3 regions of the Noviherbaspirillum sedimenti genome follow, and region 2 is predicted to be linked to each of the others. Evidence: predicted binding sites of a transcription regulator. Region 2 holds the regulator's gene; each other region holds the start of a gene.

Region 1 (5,854 bases), 310 kb from region 2:
CATCATGGGTCACCATCACCACGGTGGAGCCGGTCTTGGCGACGATCTTCAGCAACTCGTCCTGCAGGTGTGCGCGGGTCAGGGCATCCAGCGCGCCGAACGGTTCGTCCATCAGCAACACCTTGGGTTCCATCGACAGTGCGCGGGCAATGCCGACGCGCTGCTTCATGCCGCCGGAAATTTCATGCGGACGCTTTTGCTCGGCGTGGGTCAGGCCGACCAGCGCCAGCGCCGCACGGGTGCGCTCCTTCAATTGCGCCTTCGATTCGGCGGCACCGAACACCCGCTCGACCGCCAGATAGACGTTTTCAAAGCAGGTTAGCCACGGCAAGAGCGAGTGGTTCTGGAACACCACGCCGCGCTCCGGCGATGGTCCGCTGATTTCGCGGTTGGCGCACAGCAGCGCGCCTTCGGTCGCCGTCAGCAGCCCGGCGATCAGGTTCAGCAAGGTCGACTTGCCGCAACCGGAGTGGCCGATCAGCGTGACGAACTCGCCCTTCTTGACTGTCAGGTTGATGTCCTTGAGTGCGTGGAACACGCCCTTCTTGGTGGTGAACGACATTTCTGCCTGGGTGATCTCGATAAACTTGTTGTTCAGCTTGTCCATGATGGTTTCCTCTTTCAGTTAGGGTCAGCTGCGCACGCTTAGTTGCGTACATCTTCATAGGTGAATGCCTTGGCGATGGCGACCAGCGCCTGCTCCAGCAGCAGCCCGACCACGCCGATGGCGAAAATCGCGATGATGATATGCGGCACGTTCAGGTTGTTCCACTCGTCCCAGACCCAGAAGCCGATCCCCACGCCGCCGGTCAGCATTTCAGCGGCAACGATCACCAGCCAGGCAGTGCCGATCGACAGGCGCACGCCGGTCAGCATGTATGGCAGCACGGACGGAAACAGGATCTTGGTGACGATCTTCCACTCGGACAGATTCAGCACCCGCGCCACGTTCATGTAGTCCTGCGGCACGCGCTGCACGCCGACGGCGGTATTGATGATCATCGGCCAGATCGAGCAGATGAAGATGGCCCAGATCGAGGCCGGGTTGGCAGCTTTGAACACCAGCAACCCGATCGGCAGCCAGGCCAGCGGCGACACCGGCTTCAAAATGCTGATGATGGGGTTGAACATGCCGGACAAAAACTTGAAGCGACCAATCATGAAGCCCATCGGGATGCCGACCAGTGCGGCCAGGCCGAAGCCGGTGCCGACACGCTCCAGCGACATCAGGATGTTCCAGCCGATGCCCTGGTCGTTCGGGCCGTTCTGGTAGAACGGATCGGAAAACAGCACGATCGCGGCCTTCAGCGTCACCAGCGGCGTCGGGATACCGCTGCTTTTGGCGGCAACGATTTCCCAGATCAGGACCAGCAACGCCAGGCCGAGGATCGGCGGCAGCACCGCCAGCAGGAAAGGCTTGAACGAGATTTTCCGGCCATTGCTCTGGACCTGTGCAGCAGCGACTGCTTGCGCTTTTTCCGCAACGGCGGGCTTGACCGCCCTGGCGGGCGGCGATTCGGCAACCGGCACTGCCGGTTCGTTCATTCGGGTATTCATAACTGCGCTCATGATGACTCCAGATAATGTAAATCAGGCTTTGATCTTGAAACCGTCGGCGTACTTGGCCGGGTTCTTGCCGTCCCAGACCACGCCGTCGATCATCTTGCTGGTGCGCATGACATCCTTGGGGATGCTGACTTTCATCGCCGATGCCGCTTCCTTATACAGGTCGACCTTGTTGATCTGCTTCGCCACGGCCAGGTAGTCCGGATGGTCCTTGATCAGGCCCCAGCGCTTGTGCTGGGTCAGGAACCACATGCCGTCGGACAGGTAAGGGAAATTGACCTGGCCATCATTGAAGAACTTCATGTGGTTCGGGTCGTCCCAGGTCTTGCCCAGGCCATTCTGGTAACGGCCCAGGATGCGCTGGTTGATGGCGTCGACGCTGGTGTTGACATAGGACTTCTGCGCCACGGTTTCAGCCATCTTCAGCTTGTTCTGCAGGCCGGCATCAATCCACTTGCCGGCTTCGATAATGGCCATCATGACTGCGCGCGCGGTATTCGGATGCTTGTCGACGAAGTCGGCGGTGGTGCCCAATACCTTTTCCGGATGGTCTTTCCAGATATCCTGGGTGGTGGCGGCGGTGATGCCGATGCCGTCCATGATGGCGCGGTGGCCCCAGGGTTCGCCGACGCAGAAGCCGTCCATGTTACCGACGCGCATGTTGGCGACCATTTGCGGCGGCGGCACGGTGATCGCCTTGGCATCCTTGAAGGGATCGATGCCGGCGGAAGCCAGCCAGTAATACAGCCACATGGCGTGGGTGCCGGTCGGGAAAGTCTGGGCGAAGGTATATTCGCGCTTTTCGTTGGCCATCACCTTGGCCAACGAGGGGCCATCGACCGCGCCCTTGTCCGCCAGCTTTTTCGACAGCGTAATGGCCTGGCCGTTGTGGTTCAGGTTCATCAGCACCGCCATGTCTTTTTTGGGACCAGACACGCCCAGGTGCACGCCGTAGACCAGGCCGTACAGCACGTGCGCCATGTCGAGCTCGCCATTGACCAGCTTGTCGCGCACACCGGCCCAGGACGCTTCTTTGGTCGGGATGATCTTGACGCCGTACTTCTTGTCGAAGCCCAGCACAGAGGCCATCACCACCGAGGCGCAGTCGGTCAGCGGAATGAAGCCGATCTTGACCTCTTCCTTTTCCGGCTTGTCGGAACCGGCCGCCCACACGCCGCCCATGGCCAGGCTGCCGAAGGCGCCCGCTGTCATGACTGCGCCGGCTTTCAAAATGGAACGGCGCGAGATGTTGGTGCTGTCGTCTTGCTTTGTCATGCTGCTCTCCCTGGGATGGAATACAAATCCGAAAATCCAAATAAAAAAAGGTGCCCGGCCGCTGCGGAAAAATCCCGCACGACACGGACACCTTTGTCCCGGACCATCCCGACCATCGTTGGTCGGAATAATCGTTGATTGCTGCGCCATCATTGGCGCTTGTCTACCTTAATGCAATTGACGTGCCAGCCAGAAGCGCCGCATTTCCCCGGATGCCACCATACTGGCGAACATTTTTTTGCGCCATTTGCGTGCACACGCATCAAAATGGCGCGACCCGACTCCCTCAAGCCGCACAGGCATGACGGATAGCGAAGCCATCGGCATAGGCGGCCGGTGCGCTGCCGTCCCACACCACGCCATCGACCAGGGTGCTGCTGCGCATCGGATTATCGGGCACGGCAACGCCGGCCATGGCCGCCGCTTCGCAGTACAAATCGATCCTGTTGATCCCCTGCGCCACGCCGAGGTAATCCGGATGTTCTTTCAGCAAGCCCCAGCGCTTGTGCTGGGTCAGGAACCACATGCCATCGGACAGGTAGGGAAAATTCACTGCACCATCCTGGTGGAATGCCATGCAGTTCGGATCGTCGTGGCTGCCGCCGGTGCCGTCGCTGTAATGGCCGAGCATGCGTGGGCTGATCACATTGACCGAGGTATTGACATAGGCCTTGCCGGCGATAGTCTCGGCCGCGCGCAGCTTGTTGGCCGCCGAAGCATCGATCCAACGGCTGGCTTCCAGCACGGCCGCCGTCAGCGCGCGCGCGGTATTCGGGTAGCGGCGCACGAATCCGGCGCTCGCGCCCAGCACTTTTTCCGGATGACCCGGCCAGATGTCCTGGCTGGCGGCAGCGGTGATGCCGACGTTATCGGCGATCGCGCGATGATTCCATGGCTCGCCGGCGCAAAAGCCGTCGATATTGCCGAGCGCCATATTAACCACCATTTGTGGCGGCGGCACAGTCACCACGCGCACATCGCGCAGCGGATGCATGCCGTGTGCGGCCAGCCAGTAATACAGCCACATGGCGTGGGTGCCGGTGGGGAAAGTATGGGCAAAGGTATACGTGCCGTAATGACGTGGCTCCTGCTTGATCAGCCTGCCCAGCGATGCGCCGTCGCGCGCGCCCTTGCCGGCCAGGTGATTCGACAAGGTGATCGCCTGGCCATTCCGGTTCAAGGTCATCAAGACCACCATGTCACGGCGGGCGCAGCCGATCCCCAGGTGCACGCCATACACCAGGCCGTACAAGGCTTGCGCAGCATCCAGCTCGCCACTGGCCAGCTTGTCGCGCACGCTGGCCCAGGACGCTTCCCGGGTCGGCACGATCGATATGCCGTATTTCTTGTCAAACCCGAGGATCGACGCCATCACCACGGAGGCGCAATCGGTCAGCGGCATGAAGCCGATCCGGACTTCCTGCTTTTCCGGACGATCGGAGCCGGCGGTCCAGGCGCCTGCGGCGGGCGATCCACCCAATCCACCCAATGCGTGTTTTGTCATTACTGCTCCTGCTGATAGGCTTTTGCGCGGAAAAACAAAAAGGCATCCTGCCAGCGAGCATGGCTCTGCTGGCAAAGACGCCTTTGTCCTGGCTGCGCAACCGACGTTGGCCGCGCGGCCATCATTTATTCATCGTAATTCCAGTGCAATCCGCGTGCCAGCCCTGATCGCCACAATTTGCACGCATTCGTGGCAATTTCCGCTCGTCGATGCACAACTCCTGTGCAGAGTCTGCTAAAAGACGGCTCAACCGAGCAGATCGGCAACGTCCAGGATGCGTTGGGCAAGGTCGGACAGTTTCAGGTTCTTGTCCATCGCCAGGCGTCGCAACTTTGCATAGGCTTCCGGTTCACTCAGCTTGTGCCGCTCCATCAGCAGCCCCTTGGCGCGCTCGATGGTCTTGCGCTCGGCCAGCTTGAGTTTGGTATCAGACAATTCGGCGCGCAGCTTCTGGTCGGCATTGAAGCGCGCCAGTGCCACATCCAGCACCGGCTTGACACGTTCGGCATGCAGTCCGGCCACCACATAGGCCGACACGCCCGCATCCATGGCTGCCTCCATGCTCGATTTGTCGTCATCCTCGGTAAACAGCACGATCGGCCGGCGGGCATCGCGGGTAGCTACCACCACGTGCTCGAGCACGTCGCGGGCGTCCGACTCGGCGTCGATGATGATCATGTCCGGCTGCAGCTGGGCGACCCGTTCCGGCAGGTGCATGTCGGCCGGGAACACGGCAATGATGTTGTAGCCTGCTTCCAGCAGGCCGATGCGCAAGGCGCGCGCGCGTTCGGCGGCCGCCCAGGCGGCCTCGTTGTGCTCGTCTTCCGGCGGCACCACGCTATTGACCACGACGATGCGCAGCGATCGGAGTTCGTTGGTTGAAGCCTGCATGTTTATCAGATTGCCAATTGTTTACGTGGTCGGGACGCCGACCACGGCAGATTACGCGACAATCTCACGCAAGAATCGCACCAACCCGCACCCACTTCACATCCCCTGCTCCCCATGCCTGTCCTCGGCATAGAATCCTCCTGCGATGAAACCGGCGTCGCCTTGCTGGGCTCGGGCGGCCATACGCAATTGATGCGGGTCGATGACGTCGGCCTCACGCGCGCGTACACGCCTGGTTGATCTCTCGGGCACCGTCGCGGGTTGAACTACGGCGCCACCACCACTTCCACTCCGGCCTCCTCCAGCACGCTTGCCATCGCGGCCGACGGCGGCGCGTCGGTAAACAGCACGTCAACCTGCGACAGGTGGGCCATGCGCACCAGCGCCTGCCGGCCGAACTTGTCGCGGTCCGCCACCAGCCAGACCGCGCGCGACTGTTCGATGATGGCTTGCGCCACCTTCACTTCGCGCGGGTCGAAGTCGCGCAGCGTGCCGTCGGAATCGATGCTCGAGATGCCGATGATGCCGATATCGACCTTGAACTGGCGGATGAAATCCACCGTGACTTCGCCGATGATGCCGCGGTCGCGGTTGCGTACCACGCCGCCGGCAACGATG
Region 2 (5,854 bases):
CAATATGCTTGCCGTCGGCTTTGCTTATGCTGAAAAAGCCGATGCCGAAAAGCCGACCAATGTCGAAGCCGACCAGATGGCCTACGACGATGTCAAGCAAGTCAACACATTCACCGGCAATGTCGTGCTGACCCGCGGCACGCTCATCATGAAGGCGCACAAGATGGTGGTGACGCAGGATCCCGCGGGTTACCAGTTCGCGACCTTGTACGCAGGCCAGGGAAAACTGGCCAGCTTCAGGCAAAAGCGCGATGGCGGCGAAAACCTCTGGATCGAAGGCGAAGCCGACCGCATCGAATATGACAACAAGGCCGATGTCGCGAAACTGTTTTCAAAAGCAAGGATGCGTCGCCTGGAAGGCAATAAGATCACGGACGAAGTCGAAGGGGAATTCATTTCCTATGATAACCGTACTGAATTTTTCGCCGTCAATAACACACCTTCCGACACCAGCAAGCCCGGCGCCGGCCGCATCAAGGCGGTCATCCAGCCGCGCAACGAAACAAAGAAATGACACAAGGATTGCCAGAATGAGCAGCAGACTGCTTGCCAGCGGATTACAGAAAAGTTATGGCGCACGCCAGGTATTGCGCGACGTCTCGCTCGAAGTCGGCAGCGGCGAAGTGGTCGGATTGCTCGGTCCCAACGGTGCCGGCAAGACCACCGCCTTCTACATGATCGTCGGACTGGTGCCCGCCGATGCGGGAGAGATCGCGCTCAACGATGTCAGCATTTCACGCCTGCCGATCCACCGGCGCGCCACCCTTGGCCTGTCCTACCTGCCGCAGGAAGCCTCGGTATTCCGCAAGCTGACCGTCGCCGAGAATATCCGCGCCGTGCTGGAACTGCAGCATGAGAATGGCAAGTCGCTGTCGAAAGCGGCGATCGAAGAAAAGCTCGACCTGCTGCTGGCGGAGCTGCAAATTGAAAAGCTGCGCGACAACCAGGCCCTGTCGCTGTCGGGCGGCGAGCGCCGCCGCGTGGAAATCGCCCGCGCGCTGGCCACCAGCCCGCGTTTCGTACTGCTGGATGAGCCTTTTGCCGGCGTCGATCCGATTGCCGTCATCGAAATCCAGCGCATCGTGCGCTTCCTGAAAGAACGCGGCATCGGCGTGCTGATCACCGACCACAATGTGCGTGAAACGCTGGGCATCTGCGACCGCGCCTATATCATCAACCAGGGCGTGGTGCTGGCCAGCGGCCGCCCGGATGACATCATCGCCAATGAATCGGTACGCCGCGTCTATCTCGGCGAACACTTCCGGATGTAAGCAAGCGCATCTCCATGAAACAGTCCCTTCAGCTACGCGTCTCCCAGCATCTGGCATTGACGCCACAATTGCAGCAGTCGATACGCCTGCTGCAATTGTCGACGCTGGAACTGCAGCAGGAACTGGAGCAAATCCTCGCCGACAACCCGATGCTGGAGCGCGTCGACGATCCGCTTGACCACTCGGTGCGGCTGCTGGCCGACGGCGCCATCAACGCAAATGCGGGCACGGCGGAAAAGTCCGCGGCCGAAGAAGCGCCGGCAGCCGATGGCGAATCCACCTACGAAGGTGGCGAAGGCGGCGAATCCCAGGAGTCCGGCAACGGCGAGGCCGAATGGAGCTTCGACGATGTCGCGCGCACCGGCAAGGCCCCGGAAGACGACGACGCCCGTCCGCAACTGGAAGCGCACCATGTCACCCTGCGTGAACACTTGCTGGAACAAATGCGCCTCGGTTCACATGAAATCCGCGACCGCGCGCTGGTCGAACTGGTCGTCGATGCGCTCGACAACAACGGCTACCTGGAAGAACCGCTGGAAGAAATCCATGGCCGGCTTCCCGCCGAACTGGAAATCGAACTGGAAGAATTGACGATCGCCCTGAAACTGGTGCAAAGCTTCGATCCGGCCGGCGTCGGTGCGCGCAATGCCGCCGAATGCCTGGCCTTGCAAATCCGCCGCATGCCGAAAATCCCGATGGTGACGCGGCGCATGGCATTGACGATCGTGGAGCAGCACCTCTCCCTGTTCGCCCAGCGCGATTTCAACAAGCTGAAAAAACTGCTCGATTGCGACGATGAGGATTTGCGCGAAGCCCAATACGTCATCAGGCAATGCAATCCGCATCCCGGCGCCATCTTCGCCAGCGATGCAGCCGACTATGTCGTCCCGGACGTCATCGTCAAACGCGGCAAGAATGGCTGGCAAGTGACCCTTAACCACGATGTCATGCCGCGGCTGCGGGTCAATGCCTTGTATGCGAATATCCTCAAGAAAAACAAGGGCGAGGGCTCACTCACGTCGCAATTGCAGGAAGCAAAATGGCTGGTCAAGAACATGCGTCAGCGTTTCGATACGATTCTGCGCGTCGCGCAAGCCATCGTGGAAAGGCAGCGCAATTTTTTCTCCCATGGCGCCGTTGCCATGCGCCCACTTGTGTTACGTGAAATTGCTGATACACTTGGTTTACACGAGAGTACTATTTCTCGTGTAACAACCCAGAAATACATGCTGACGCCGCATGGCATGTTTGAACTGAAGTACTTCTTCGGCAGCCATGTCGCCACTGAATCCGGCGGCGAAGCTTCATCGACGGCGATACGGGCACTGATCAAACAATTGATAGGAGCAGAAGACACCAAGAACCCTCTCTCGGACAGCAAGATTGCAGAAATGCTGGAGGAGCAAGGCATGGTGGTGGCCCGGCGCACTGTGGCCAAGTACCGCGAAGCCCTGAGAATCCCCCCGGTTAACCTGCGCAAGTCTTTGTAGTATTTGTTGTGTTTGTTGCTGTGTTCGGGCGGCCAAGCATGTTTGTCGACCACGAACCGCCAGTGACCTCATCCCAAGGAGCGCTGTATGAATCTGACCATCAGTGGACATCACCTCGAACTGACCCCTTCCATCCGGGAATATGTGCATGCAAAGCTGGAGCGTATCAGGCGCCACTTCGACCATGTCATTGATGCTGCGGTCATCCTGACCGTAGACAAGCTCGCCGAGAAAGACAAGCGCCAGAGAGCGGAAATCACGCTGCGCATGCGTGGCAAGGATGTGCATGTCGAATCCATCGCTCACGATTTGTATGCGGCAATCGACGCCCTGATCGACAAGCTCGACCGCCAGGTCATCAAGTACAAAACCATGATCCAGGACCATCAGCACCAGGCGATCAAGCACTTGCCTGCATCGGCCACCAGCGCGCCGGAGGAGTAAGCCGCTTCCAGCGCTGATTTTCAGAGATCCCATCAGGGGCGCAATCCAGGCGCCCTTTTTTATTATCGAGAACAATGAACGAACATATTCTGACCTGTGTCCAGAACCGCATTGGCCTGCTGACCCTCAACCGCCCGCAAGCGCTGAATTCGCTGTCGCTGGACATGGTGCGCACGATCACGCGCACACTGCTGGACTGGCGCGATGACGACGCGGTCGATGCAGTACTTCTCTGCAGCAATAGCGAAAAAGCCTTTTGCGCTGGTGGCGACATCCGTTTCCTTTATCAGACAGCCCAGCAAACGGCCCGGCACGGCAGCGGCCTGCTGGACGATTTTTTCACCGAAGAATACGCGCTCAACCGCCTGATCCACCACTATCCCAAGCCCTACATCGTCATCATGGACGGCGTCGTGATGGGCGGCGGCATGGGGATTTCACAATGCCATTCCGGCGGCAAGCTGCACATCGTCACCGAGCGTAGCAAGATCGCCATGCCGGAAGTGAACATCGGCCTGTTTCCGGACGTCGGTGGCGGCTATTTCCTGTCGCGTTGCCCGGGCCAGCTTGGCACCTGGCTGGCGCTGACCGCCAATGCCATCGGCGCAGCCGATGCCCTGTATGCCGGCCTGGCGGATGTCTGCATCCCGTCGGCCCAACTGCCAGCCCTGAAAACGGCCTTGTTGAGCGCGCGGCGCCACAGCGATATTGCAGCCCAAGTACGGGAATTTGCCATGCAAGCCGGGGAATGGGGCGACAGCGAACTGGCGCGGCAGCGTGGCGCCATCGACCGCCACTTTGCGTTTGATGATGTGCCATCCATCATGGCTTCACTGGCTGCCGATCCAGCGCCATTTGCGCAAGACACACTGGCCGCCATGCGCAAGCGCTCTCCCCTGATGCTTTGCGTGACACTGCAGCAGTTGCGCCGCGGCGCCGGCATGGCGATCGAGGAATGCCTGCACATGGAGCGCTCCATGATGCGGCGGTGCTTCGCGCACGGCGATGCGGCCGAAGGAATCCGCGCCACCGTCATCGACAAGGACATGCAGCCAGTATGGTCGCCAGCGAGGCTGGAGGATGTCAGCCCGCAAATGGTGGAGGACTTTTTCCAGCCGGCGTGGCCGGCGCATGCCCATCCACTTCGCTGCTGGCTGTAGGGAGCTGCTAGAGTTCGTCGATCATGAACAGGCGGCGGTGCTCGCGCATGGCATAGCGATCGGTCATGCCGGCAATATAATCGGCCACCTTGCGCGCCTGCCGTGCGACATCGCCCCCCACCTGGTAGTCCGGCGCCAGCAGGCGCGGTTCCGCCATGAAGGCTTCAAACAGCTCGCGTACGACGCGGCGCGCCTTGCTGGTCATGCGGTTGACCTGGTAATGCCGGTACAGGTTCTCGCGCAGGAAGCGCTTCAGCAAGATTTCTTCCTGACGCATGGCGTCCGAGAAGCTGATCAGCGCCGGCGAGCTGCGCACTTCCGCCACGCTTTGCACGCCGGCAGCCAGGATTTTTTCTGCGGAAGTCCGGGTCAAGTCGACGATCAAGGTATTGATCATGCGGCGCACGGTTTCATTGATCATGCGACGCCCGCCAATGCCGGGAAACGCCGCTTGCGCCTCGCGCCGGTGGCGTGCGAAAAAATCGACTTCGTCCAACTGTTCGATCGAGAGCAAACCGGAACGCAAACCGTCGTCGATATCGTGGTTGTTATAGGCGATTTCATCGGCCAGGTTGGCCAGCTGCGCTTCCAGGGTCGGCTGTTTTTTTTCGATGAAGCGCAGGCCGATCTCGCCCAGCATCTGCGCATTGGGAATGGAGCAATGCTTGAGAATCCCTTCGCGCGTCTCGAACATCAGGTTCAGGCCATCGAACGCGCCGTAGCGCTCTTCCAGCTTGTCGACCACGCGCAGGCTTTGCAGATTGTGCTCGAAGCCGCCGTACTGCGCCATGCATTCGTTCAAGGCATCCTGGCCGGCATGCCCGAAAGGCGTGTGGCCGAGGTCGTGCGCCAGCGAAATCGCTTCCACCAGGTCTTCATTCAGGCGCAGGTTACGGGCGATCGCGCGGGCAATCTGCGCCACCTCGATGCTATGCGTCAGGCGCGTGCGAAACAGATCGCCTTCATGGTTGACGAATACCTGGGTCTTGTATTCCAGGCGGCGAAAAGCGGTCGAATGGACGATGCGGTCGCGGTCGCGCTGGAATTCGGTGCGCGAGCCGGGCGGCGGCTCGGCAAAGTGCCGGCCTCGCGAGGCGGCCGAATGTGCCGCATAGGGAGCGAGGCAGGCTTCGAGGTCCATATCAGCCGACGCAGGCGTTGATGCTTTCGATTAAAACTTCTTGCGGCACGGTCGTGATGACGGCCGCGCCGAGCGGCTTCAGCAGGATGAACTTGATCTGGCCCGCCTCGTTTTTCTTGTCGACCTGCATCAGCTCGATCCAGCGGGCCACGCCGAGATCCGGCGCCACCGTGGGCAAGCCAGCCGCGCGCACCAGTGCGGCAATGCGCGCCTTCGCGGCGGCATCGATGTAGCCCAGGCGCTGCGACAATTCCGCCGCCATCACCATGCCGCAACCAACGGCCTCGCCATGCAGCCACTTGCCGTAGCCGAGGCCGGCCTCGATCGCGTGGGCGAAGGTATGGCCGA
Region 3 (5,854 bases), 540 kb from region 2:
TCGCCTTGGATAGTTTTTTCATTCCCATTTCCCCCCGACCGCAGCCGATTACATGAAACAATTTTTCATATTTTTCTTGAATGAAATATATCATAGGTGAAATATTGTTAATAAAAAATATTTCGCTAACAGATTGATTTTATTGCCTTAATTCAACATTTTCGCCAATTCACTCGCTTGCGGCACGCACCATTTTTGGGCGGTTATCGCCCCCTTCACACCTGATACATTTTGTTGCAACCTTTACCAATTGCGTCTGGCCCCGTCGCGGCCGCTGGTATTTAATGATTCCGTTATCCCAACGAGTCTGATCATGAAAACTTTCCTCACTCCGGCCCTCGCCGCCATCGCCGCGACAGCCTTGCTCGGCGCCTGCGCCAGCCCCGGTCAATCCGGCCCCTACGGATCGCAACCCTATCCTGCCATCTATCCCGCCACCACCAGCACCTATCCGTCGAACAGCACGCCCTACCAGGTTTCCTTCGGCGTGGTGGACTCGATACAACTGACGCAGGCGGCCAGCGGCCAGGCCAGTGGTGCCGGCGCGATTATTGGCGGAGTGGTCGGCGGTGTGCTCGGCAACCAGGTGGGTGGTGGCAGCGGCAAAACCGCGGCGACGGTCGCTGGCGCTGTGGGCGGCGCAATCGCCGGCAATGAAATTGAAAAACGCAGAGGCGGCGCGCAGAGCAACCGCTACCAGATTGGCGTGCGGCTGGACAATGGTGCGTATCAAACCATCGTGCAGGACAATCTCTACGATCTACAGGTCGGCACCCGCGTTCGTGTTGAAAACAATACGGTATATCGCTACTGACCCATGCAGGCAAGGCGGATCACCCTGCTCGCATGGGCATCAGCCTTGCCGCAACTGGCATGGCCGCAGGATCAAGCCTCAGGAGGCCATGCCCGCTTCGGCGGCATGCATGGCACCGCTTTGCTGAGGCTGGCCGGCCGACTTGGGCTTGCCCATGATGTCACCGAAACGATACTTTGCCCGGCGGTCGCCCAATACCTCACGCAACTCACGAATGCTGCGGCCAGTCGTTTCATGCATGCGGATGAGGATCGACGCACTGACCGGCAACCTGCCATGACGGATCTTACTGATCAACGGCGGTCCGATTTGCAAGGTGCGACATAGCGCCGCATCGTTCTTGAGATGCAACTCCTTGATCAAGGTATCCAGCAAACGATTTGGCTGGTAACCGTCTTGTATTTCCATGTCGCTCATGTCGTCTCCTATCAGGTTATGAAAAAAAATTGCCTTAAAAGATGACCAGCGGGGTGCTGCTGAATTCCCGGCTTGACCGGCTCCCTTTTGCGCCTGCACAAAAAATCCAGTGCCGTCCTGCTTCGAGGTTTTTCCTTGCTTAATTGCGAGTCATATCGCCCTGCTGGCGCGAATGACAGTCAAACGACGAGGGATGGCTACAGTCGCATGCCGCGATGCGGGAGAAGCATTTGATGGGCCAAGGGCGAAAGCCAGATGGCGGCAAGAATTGCGATGTCAAGTTGCCGCCCTCAAGATAGACGAAATGCGGACTTCATTCATGAAAAATGCGGCTTCTGCGGCGCGACCTGGCGTGAGCGCACGCGGCGCGAAAATGCCGTGATGAAAGCCGCATATTCATTCGAACCGGGACGGATGCCGGCCTTGGCTGCCTTGGCCACCCCGCTCTCGAAGGTATCGCCCAGATCGTAAGCCAGGTCACCCAGGGACCAGGCTTGGCCCTTATCCGTACCAGCCATCTCCGCAAGCATGAATTTACCCAAGGTGGTGCCGGACAGTAGCGGTTGCGGATAATCCATCGTCGTCGACTCCAGTTGGCATTGAACGATCTTGTTTGACTTGTGCGTTCAGACAGGCTGACAAGTGCTGTAGAACATTCTCTTCCGCATAGGGACGAACGGTTTGAATTTTGTCAAAATTCTGCTTGCATGCCCTGCCCGCCATCATCAGGGAGAGGCGAAGGACACGCCATTGAGACAAGGGCGAGATATTGTTCCAGTTTGGCAATACGGTTGGTTTCCATATACCATGGAAGCAAGCACATTCCGGGGTATGCTGCAATGCCAATCAAATTTCCCAAGTCGGGCCAGCGTCTGGTCGCCATGCTGGTGCTGCTGAGTACCGCGACGCTGCCTGCGATTGCCGCCAGCGAAGACGATACCCAGCTGGCGCGCCGCTATCTGCGTTGCGCCGCCTTTTATTTATTTGGTACCAGCGGGGTCAGCAAGCCGGAATTGAAACAGCAGCTGCAGCAGATGGCTAACATCAGCCTGTACAGCGCGGAAGTATTGATGGACAAGGACCGCCTGCGGGTCAAGAGTGAATTCGACAGCGCGCGCGAAAAATTTCTCGCTGAAACTTTAAGCGATGAAGTCAAGGCTGACGCCCGGGGCTTTTTGCAATACATGGGCGAGCACTGCAACGAACTACGGAAAAATCATCGGGTGCCGCTGCCCAAGCCAGCCTCGTGAATCCAATCCTAGACCGCAATAAAACCACCTGCGAATCAGTACTACTTTTTGCCAGTGCGGCGACGTCGCACAAATCCCAGCAATCCCACGCCAAACAAAGCCAGTGTTGCGGGTTCCGGCACCTGTGACACATCAGCATGCACGTTCAGCACGTCATTGTTGCAGGATGGCGCCCAGAAAAAATCCAGTGCGCTCGCATTGCTGAACATGGCCAGTTCGAACGACAATTCAATGACGGAATGCTGGTTGGTCACATCATCACGCGTGTACACGTAATCGGCCATGCCGAGCTTGGCAGAATTGACGCCGGCATTGAACTGCACCCCCGCCGTTTCACCGGCGATGGGACTGCTCATCCACTGGACATTCGACCAGATACTGCCGGCGGTCTGGGCGGCTGCGGCATTGGCAGACGACACGGTATAGCCATTCGAGTTCAACGTGTAGGTGGTGCCTTGGGCGCCTTCGTTGATCGCACCCTGCTTGATTCCGGTGCCGCCCGCGCCACCGCCAACTTCGATGCCATAGACTTTGTTATTGTTATCGACGATGCGGATATCGCCCGGGCTGTAATACTGCGCACCATTGTCCGGCCGCTGGCCGGTGGCGATCGTCAGGAATATCTTGCCGGCCTGGTAGGCGACCGCCATGAATTCGACATCATAGTTCTGACCACCGTAATGCGGCCCGAGGTAATAATCATTTTTTGTATCGTTCGTGTCCTCGATCGCATAACCCAGCAGCAAGGCGCCAGCCGGCGCAGCCACGGTGGCGAAATTGCTGGCTGGCGTCGACTCGTCGAATCCTTCAACAAGACATTCCAGTCAGCAATGGTGCCGTCAACAGCCAGCGGTGCCGCCTGAGCCTCTGCGGAAATAGCCAGCGCCGTTATAACGGTTATCAGCAGCGTCTTGAACATATAAAATTCCTTGGCAAAAATGATTTTCTCTGCAGTAAGCACGAAGCAGGCCAAGTCGAGATCGGTTCACATTTTGCCGGGAAGGTTTTTTTATCTGCGTTGCATGCACTAGGCAAGTCATTGATTTTATTTAATAAATTTCAGTCATCAATGAACTGGGCCGATGCAGAAAAATTCCGAAAAAAAAATGTTAAATAAATAACAGTCATTAACAATTGCATTTCTAAAATTATTACTTAGTGTAAATTTTTTCGACAACATTACGCTTGGACGACCACGCCATAGTTAGGTCGCTCATAAGCACATGAAAACCCTGCCCGCATCAGGTTCTGGCACGATGTATTGAAGCTTTCCGTTTCAGCCACAAAATACCGCATGCCGAGTGCAATGCCATCGGCAATACGTCGCGCAATCAAGGCTTGCTGGACACCGCGCTGGCGAAATGCCGGCAAGGTCGAGCCAATGCCCAGCCAGGCGACATCGTTATCGACATACATGGCCGCCGCCCCGGCTGGTTGGCCATCGACAAAAGCCAGATAGTGGCGCCAACGGGGCAAGCCGACAGTCGCTGCCATCCAGTGCGCAACGATCGGTGGCCGCTCGAAGCCACGCGCCGATACATCGCCGAACAGCGCCTTGTCATCCAGTCCGATCAGCCGGATGTCCCAATCATTTCCCTGCAACGGCGCATTGTCGCGCACCAGTTTGACCGAATAGCCGCGCAGCACCAACCCGGCTTCAGCCAGCCATTGCTCAAGTTCTGCAGGACGTGCATGGGGACTGATCTGCAACGCAAAATTGCGCATGCCAGTCGCCCTGAATCTGGCTGCCAGCGTCAGGATTTGTTCGCGCGTACAAGAAGCCCCCAGGCCAAGCGCAATGGCGCGATTGCCCAAGGGTGCGTCAGCGACCAGGCAATGCGAGATGACGACATTGCCCTGGCGTTCCACAGATAATTGCAAAGCTAGCGCCACCTCGACAGGCACAGCGCGGCACAGCGCTTCCCACGAATCGGCATCGATCTGCTCCAGTGCAATGTGCAGCTTTGCATCCTGCAGCTTTTTATCGTCAACATTCATGCTTCTCCCTTTCAAACGCCGGCTGGCGCAAACTGAAACGACTTCCTTGTCACACCCCAGCCGATCAACAGCACAGCAGCATATGCCAGCGCCAGGCCGAAGAACATGGCACCGTATCCAACCAGGGTGATCAGCGCGCCGAGACCGATCGGGCTCAGGCGAAACCCCACTTCAAAAGCCGCCACCAGCCAGCCCGCCACCCTGCCCCTGGCCTGCGCCGGCACACGGTCGAACGCCAGGGCACTCAGCGCCGGGTACAACCAGCCATAGCTGAGGCCGAAAGCAAGTCCCAGTAACATCGCCTGCCGGGGCCCATGCATCCACGGCACCAGCAGCATGGTCAGCAGCAGCACGAAATGGCAGATGGCCAGCACCCAGGGCCGCAACAGTACAGCGGCGAAATAGCCGCCGGCCAGACGCACCAGCGCCACCACCAGCAAGGCTGGCGTAAGAAACCAGGCAGCGGCAAACGGCTCGGCGACCACACCGCTCTGCCCAAGATGGTCGATGAACGCCGGCAGAAATTGCGTCATGCCGGCGAAGGCCATGCCCACTGCGGCAATCGCCCAGATTTCGCCCGGCCAGCGCAGCTTGATGGCCGGTGCTTGCGCAGGCGCTACCACGGCAGCCGGCTTGAATGACCAGCAGGCGCCCAGCGCCACCAGCACCAACCCAAGTCCGGCGCTTCCCAGCCAGAATGCGACCATCCCCCTGAGATACGCCATTTCGCCCAGCACGCTGCCAATCGCATTGCCCACCTGGATCACCACCGCAAGCCAGCCGATCAGTCGTGCGCGCTGCAGCGGATGATCAACCAGAAACGCCGCCTGCGCGAACAGCGTGCCAAACACCATCGCATGCCCGACTGCAAACAGCATGCGCAGCGCCAGCATCCCCAGTCCGACATGCTCGACCCAGAGCATCAGCACATTGCCCAACACGGCAAATATGCCGCCGACCACCAGCGGCCAACGACCGCCCCGACGGCGGTTCCAATCCCCCACCGCGCCGGCAAGGCACAGCACCGGGACCAATCCCAGCGCCAGTATCCACCCCACGTCCTGCGCACTGCCGCCGAACCGCAGGATGATGCGCGGAAATTGCATCAGGAATGCCCCTGCGCAGAAATAGAAGCCCGCCATTGCCAGCAAATGAAGCACACGCAAGCGCGGCAAGGGAGGCAATTCAGGCATTCATCCGCTCCAGATTGATAATGCCAAAAGGATAATATGCGTTATGATATTTGACGACAAACAAAGGCCATTAAAGGCCATTAACTGATATAAGAAAATGGATATCAATAAGCTGGATTTGAATCTGTTACGCGTGTTTGATGCCGTCTATCGCGAGCGCAGCCTGTCACGCGCCGCAAGCC

Evidence for each region. The regulator sigma-54, encoded in region 2, starts transcription at its own class of promoters, with help from an activator protein. The targets are predictions, from matches to a motif close to TGGCANGNAANCTGCTTT.
Region 1: the regulator sigma-54 is predicted to act here: its motif matches at 3,012-3,029, upstream of D3878_RS11240 (CmpA/NrtA family ABC transporter substrate-binding protein).
Region 3: the regulator sigma-54 is predicted to act here: its motif matches at 3,436-3,453, upstream of D3878_RS10205 (PEP-CTERM sorting domain-containing protein).

The regions. Positions count from the first base shown of each region.
Region 1 covers NZ_QYUQ01000002.1:2,421,127-2,426,980, forward strand. The annotation lists gene D3878_RS11230 (ABC transporter ATP-binding protein) at 1-607, opposite strand, end outside; gene ntrB (nitrate ABC transporter permease) at 646-1,569, opposite strand; gene D3878_RS11240 (CmpA/NrtA family ABC transporter substrate-binding protein) at 1,591-2,841, opposite strand; gene D3878_RS11245 (CmpA/NrtA family ABC transporter substrate-binding protein) at 3,128-4,345, opposite strand; gene D3878_RS11250 (ANTAR domain-containing response regulator) at 4,592-5,236, opposite strand; gene D3878_RS24645 (hypothetical protein) at 5,351-5,476, shown strand; gene D3878_RS11255 (DeoR/GlpR family DNA-binding transcription regulator) at 5,503-5,854, opposite strand, start outside.
Region 2 covers NZ_QYUQ01000002.1:2,734,137-2,739,990, forward strand. The annotation lists gene lptA (lipopolysaccharide transport periplasmic protein LptA) at 1-514, shown strand, start outside; gene lptB (LPS export ABC transporter ATP-binding protein) at 531-1,271, shown strand; gene D3878_RS12760 (RNA polymerase factor sigma-54) at 1,286-2,761, shown strand; gene hpf (ribosome hibernation-promoting factor, HPF/YfiA family) at 2,849-3,205, shown strand; gene D3878_RS12770 (enoyl-CoA hydratase/isomerase family protein) at 3,280-4,365, shown strand; gene D3878_RS12775 (deoxyguanosinetriphosphate triphosphohydrolase) at 4,373-5,506, opposite strand; partial or broken gene aroKB (bifunctional shikimate kinase/3-dehydroquinate synthase AroKB) at 5,508-5,854, opposite strand, start outside.
Region 3 covers NZ_QYUQ01000002.1:2,195,702-2,201,555, forward strand. The annotation lists gene D3878_RS10180 (hypothetical protein) at 1-94, opposite strand, end outside; gene D3878_RS10185 (glycine zipper 2TM domain-containing protein) at 314-814, shown strand; gene D3878_RS10190 (hypothetical protein) at 893-1,231, opposite strand; gene D3878_RS10195 (hypothetical protein) at 1,549-1,809, opposite strand; gene D3878_RS10200 (hypothetical protein) at 2,071-2,481, shown strand; gene D3878_RS10205 (PEP-CTERM sorting domain-containing protein) at 2,523-3,248, opposite strand; gene D3878_RS10210 (GNAT family N-acetyltransferase) at 3,661-4,479, opposite strand; gene D3878_RS10215 (MFS transporter) at 4,491-5,672, opposite strand; gene D3878_RS10220 (LysR family transcriptional regulator) at 5,770-5,854, shown strand, end outside.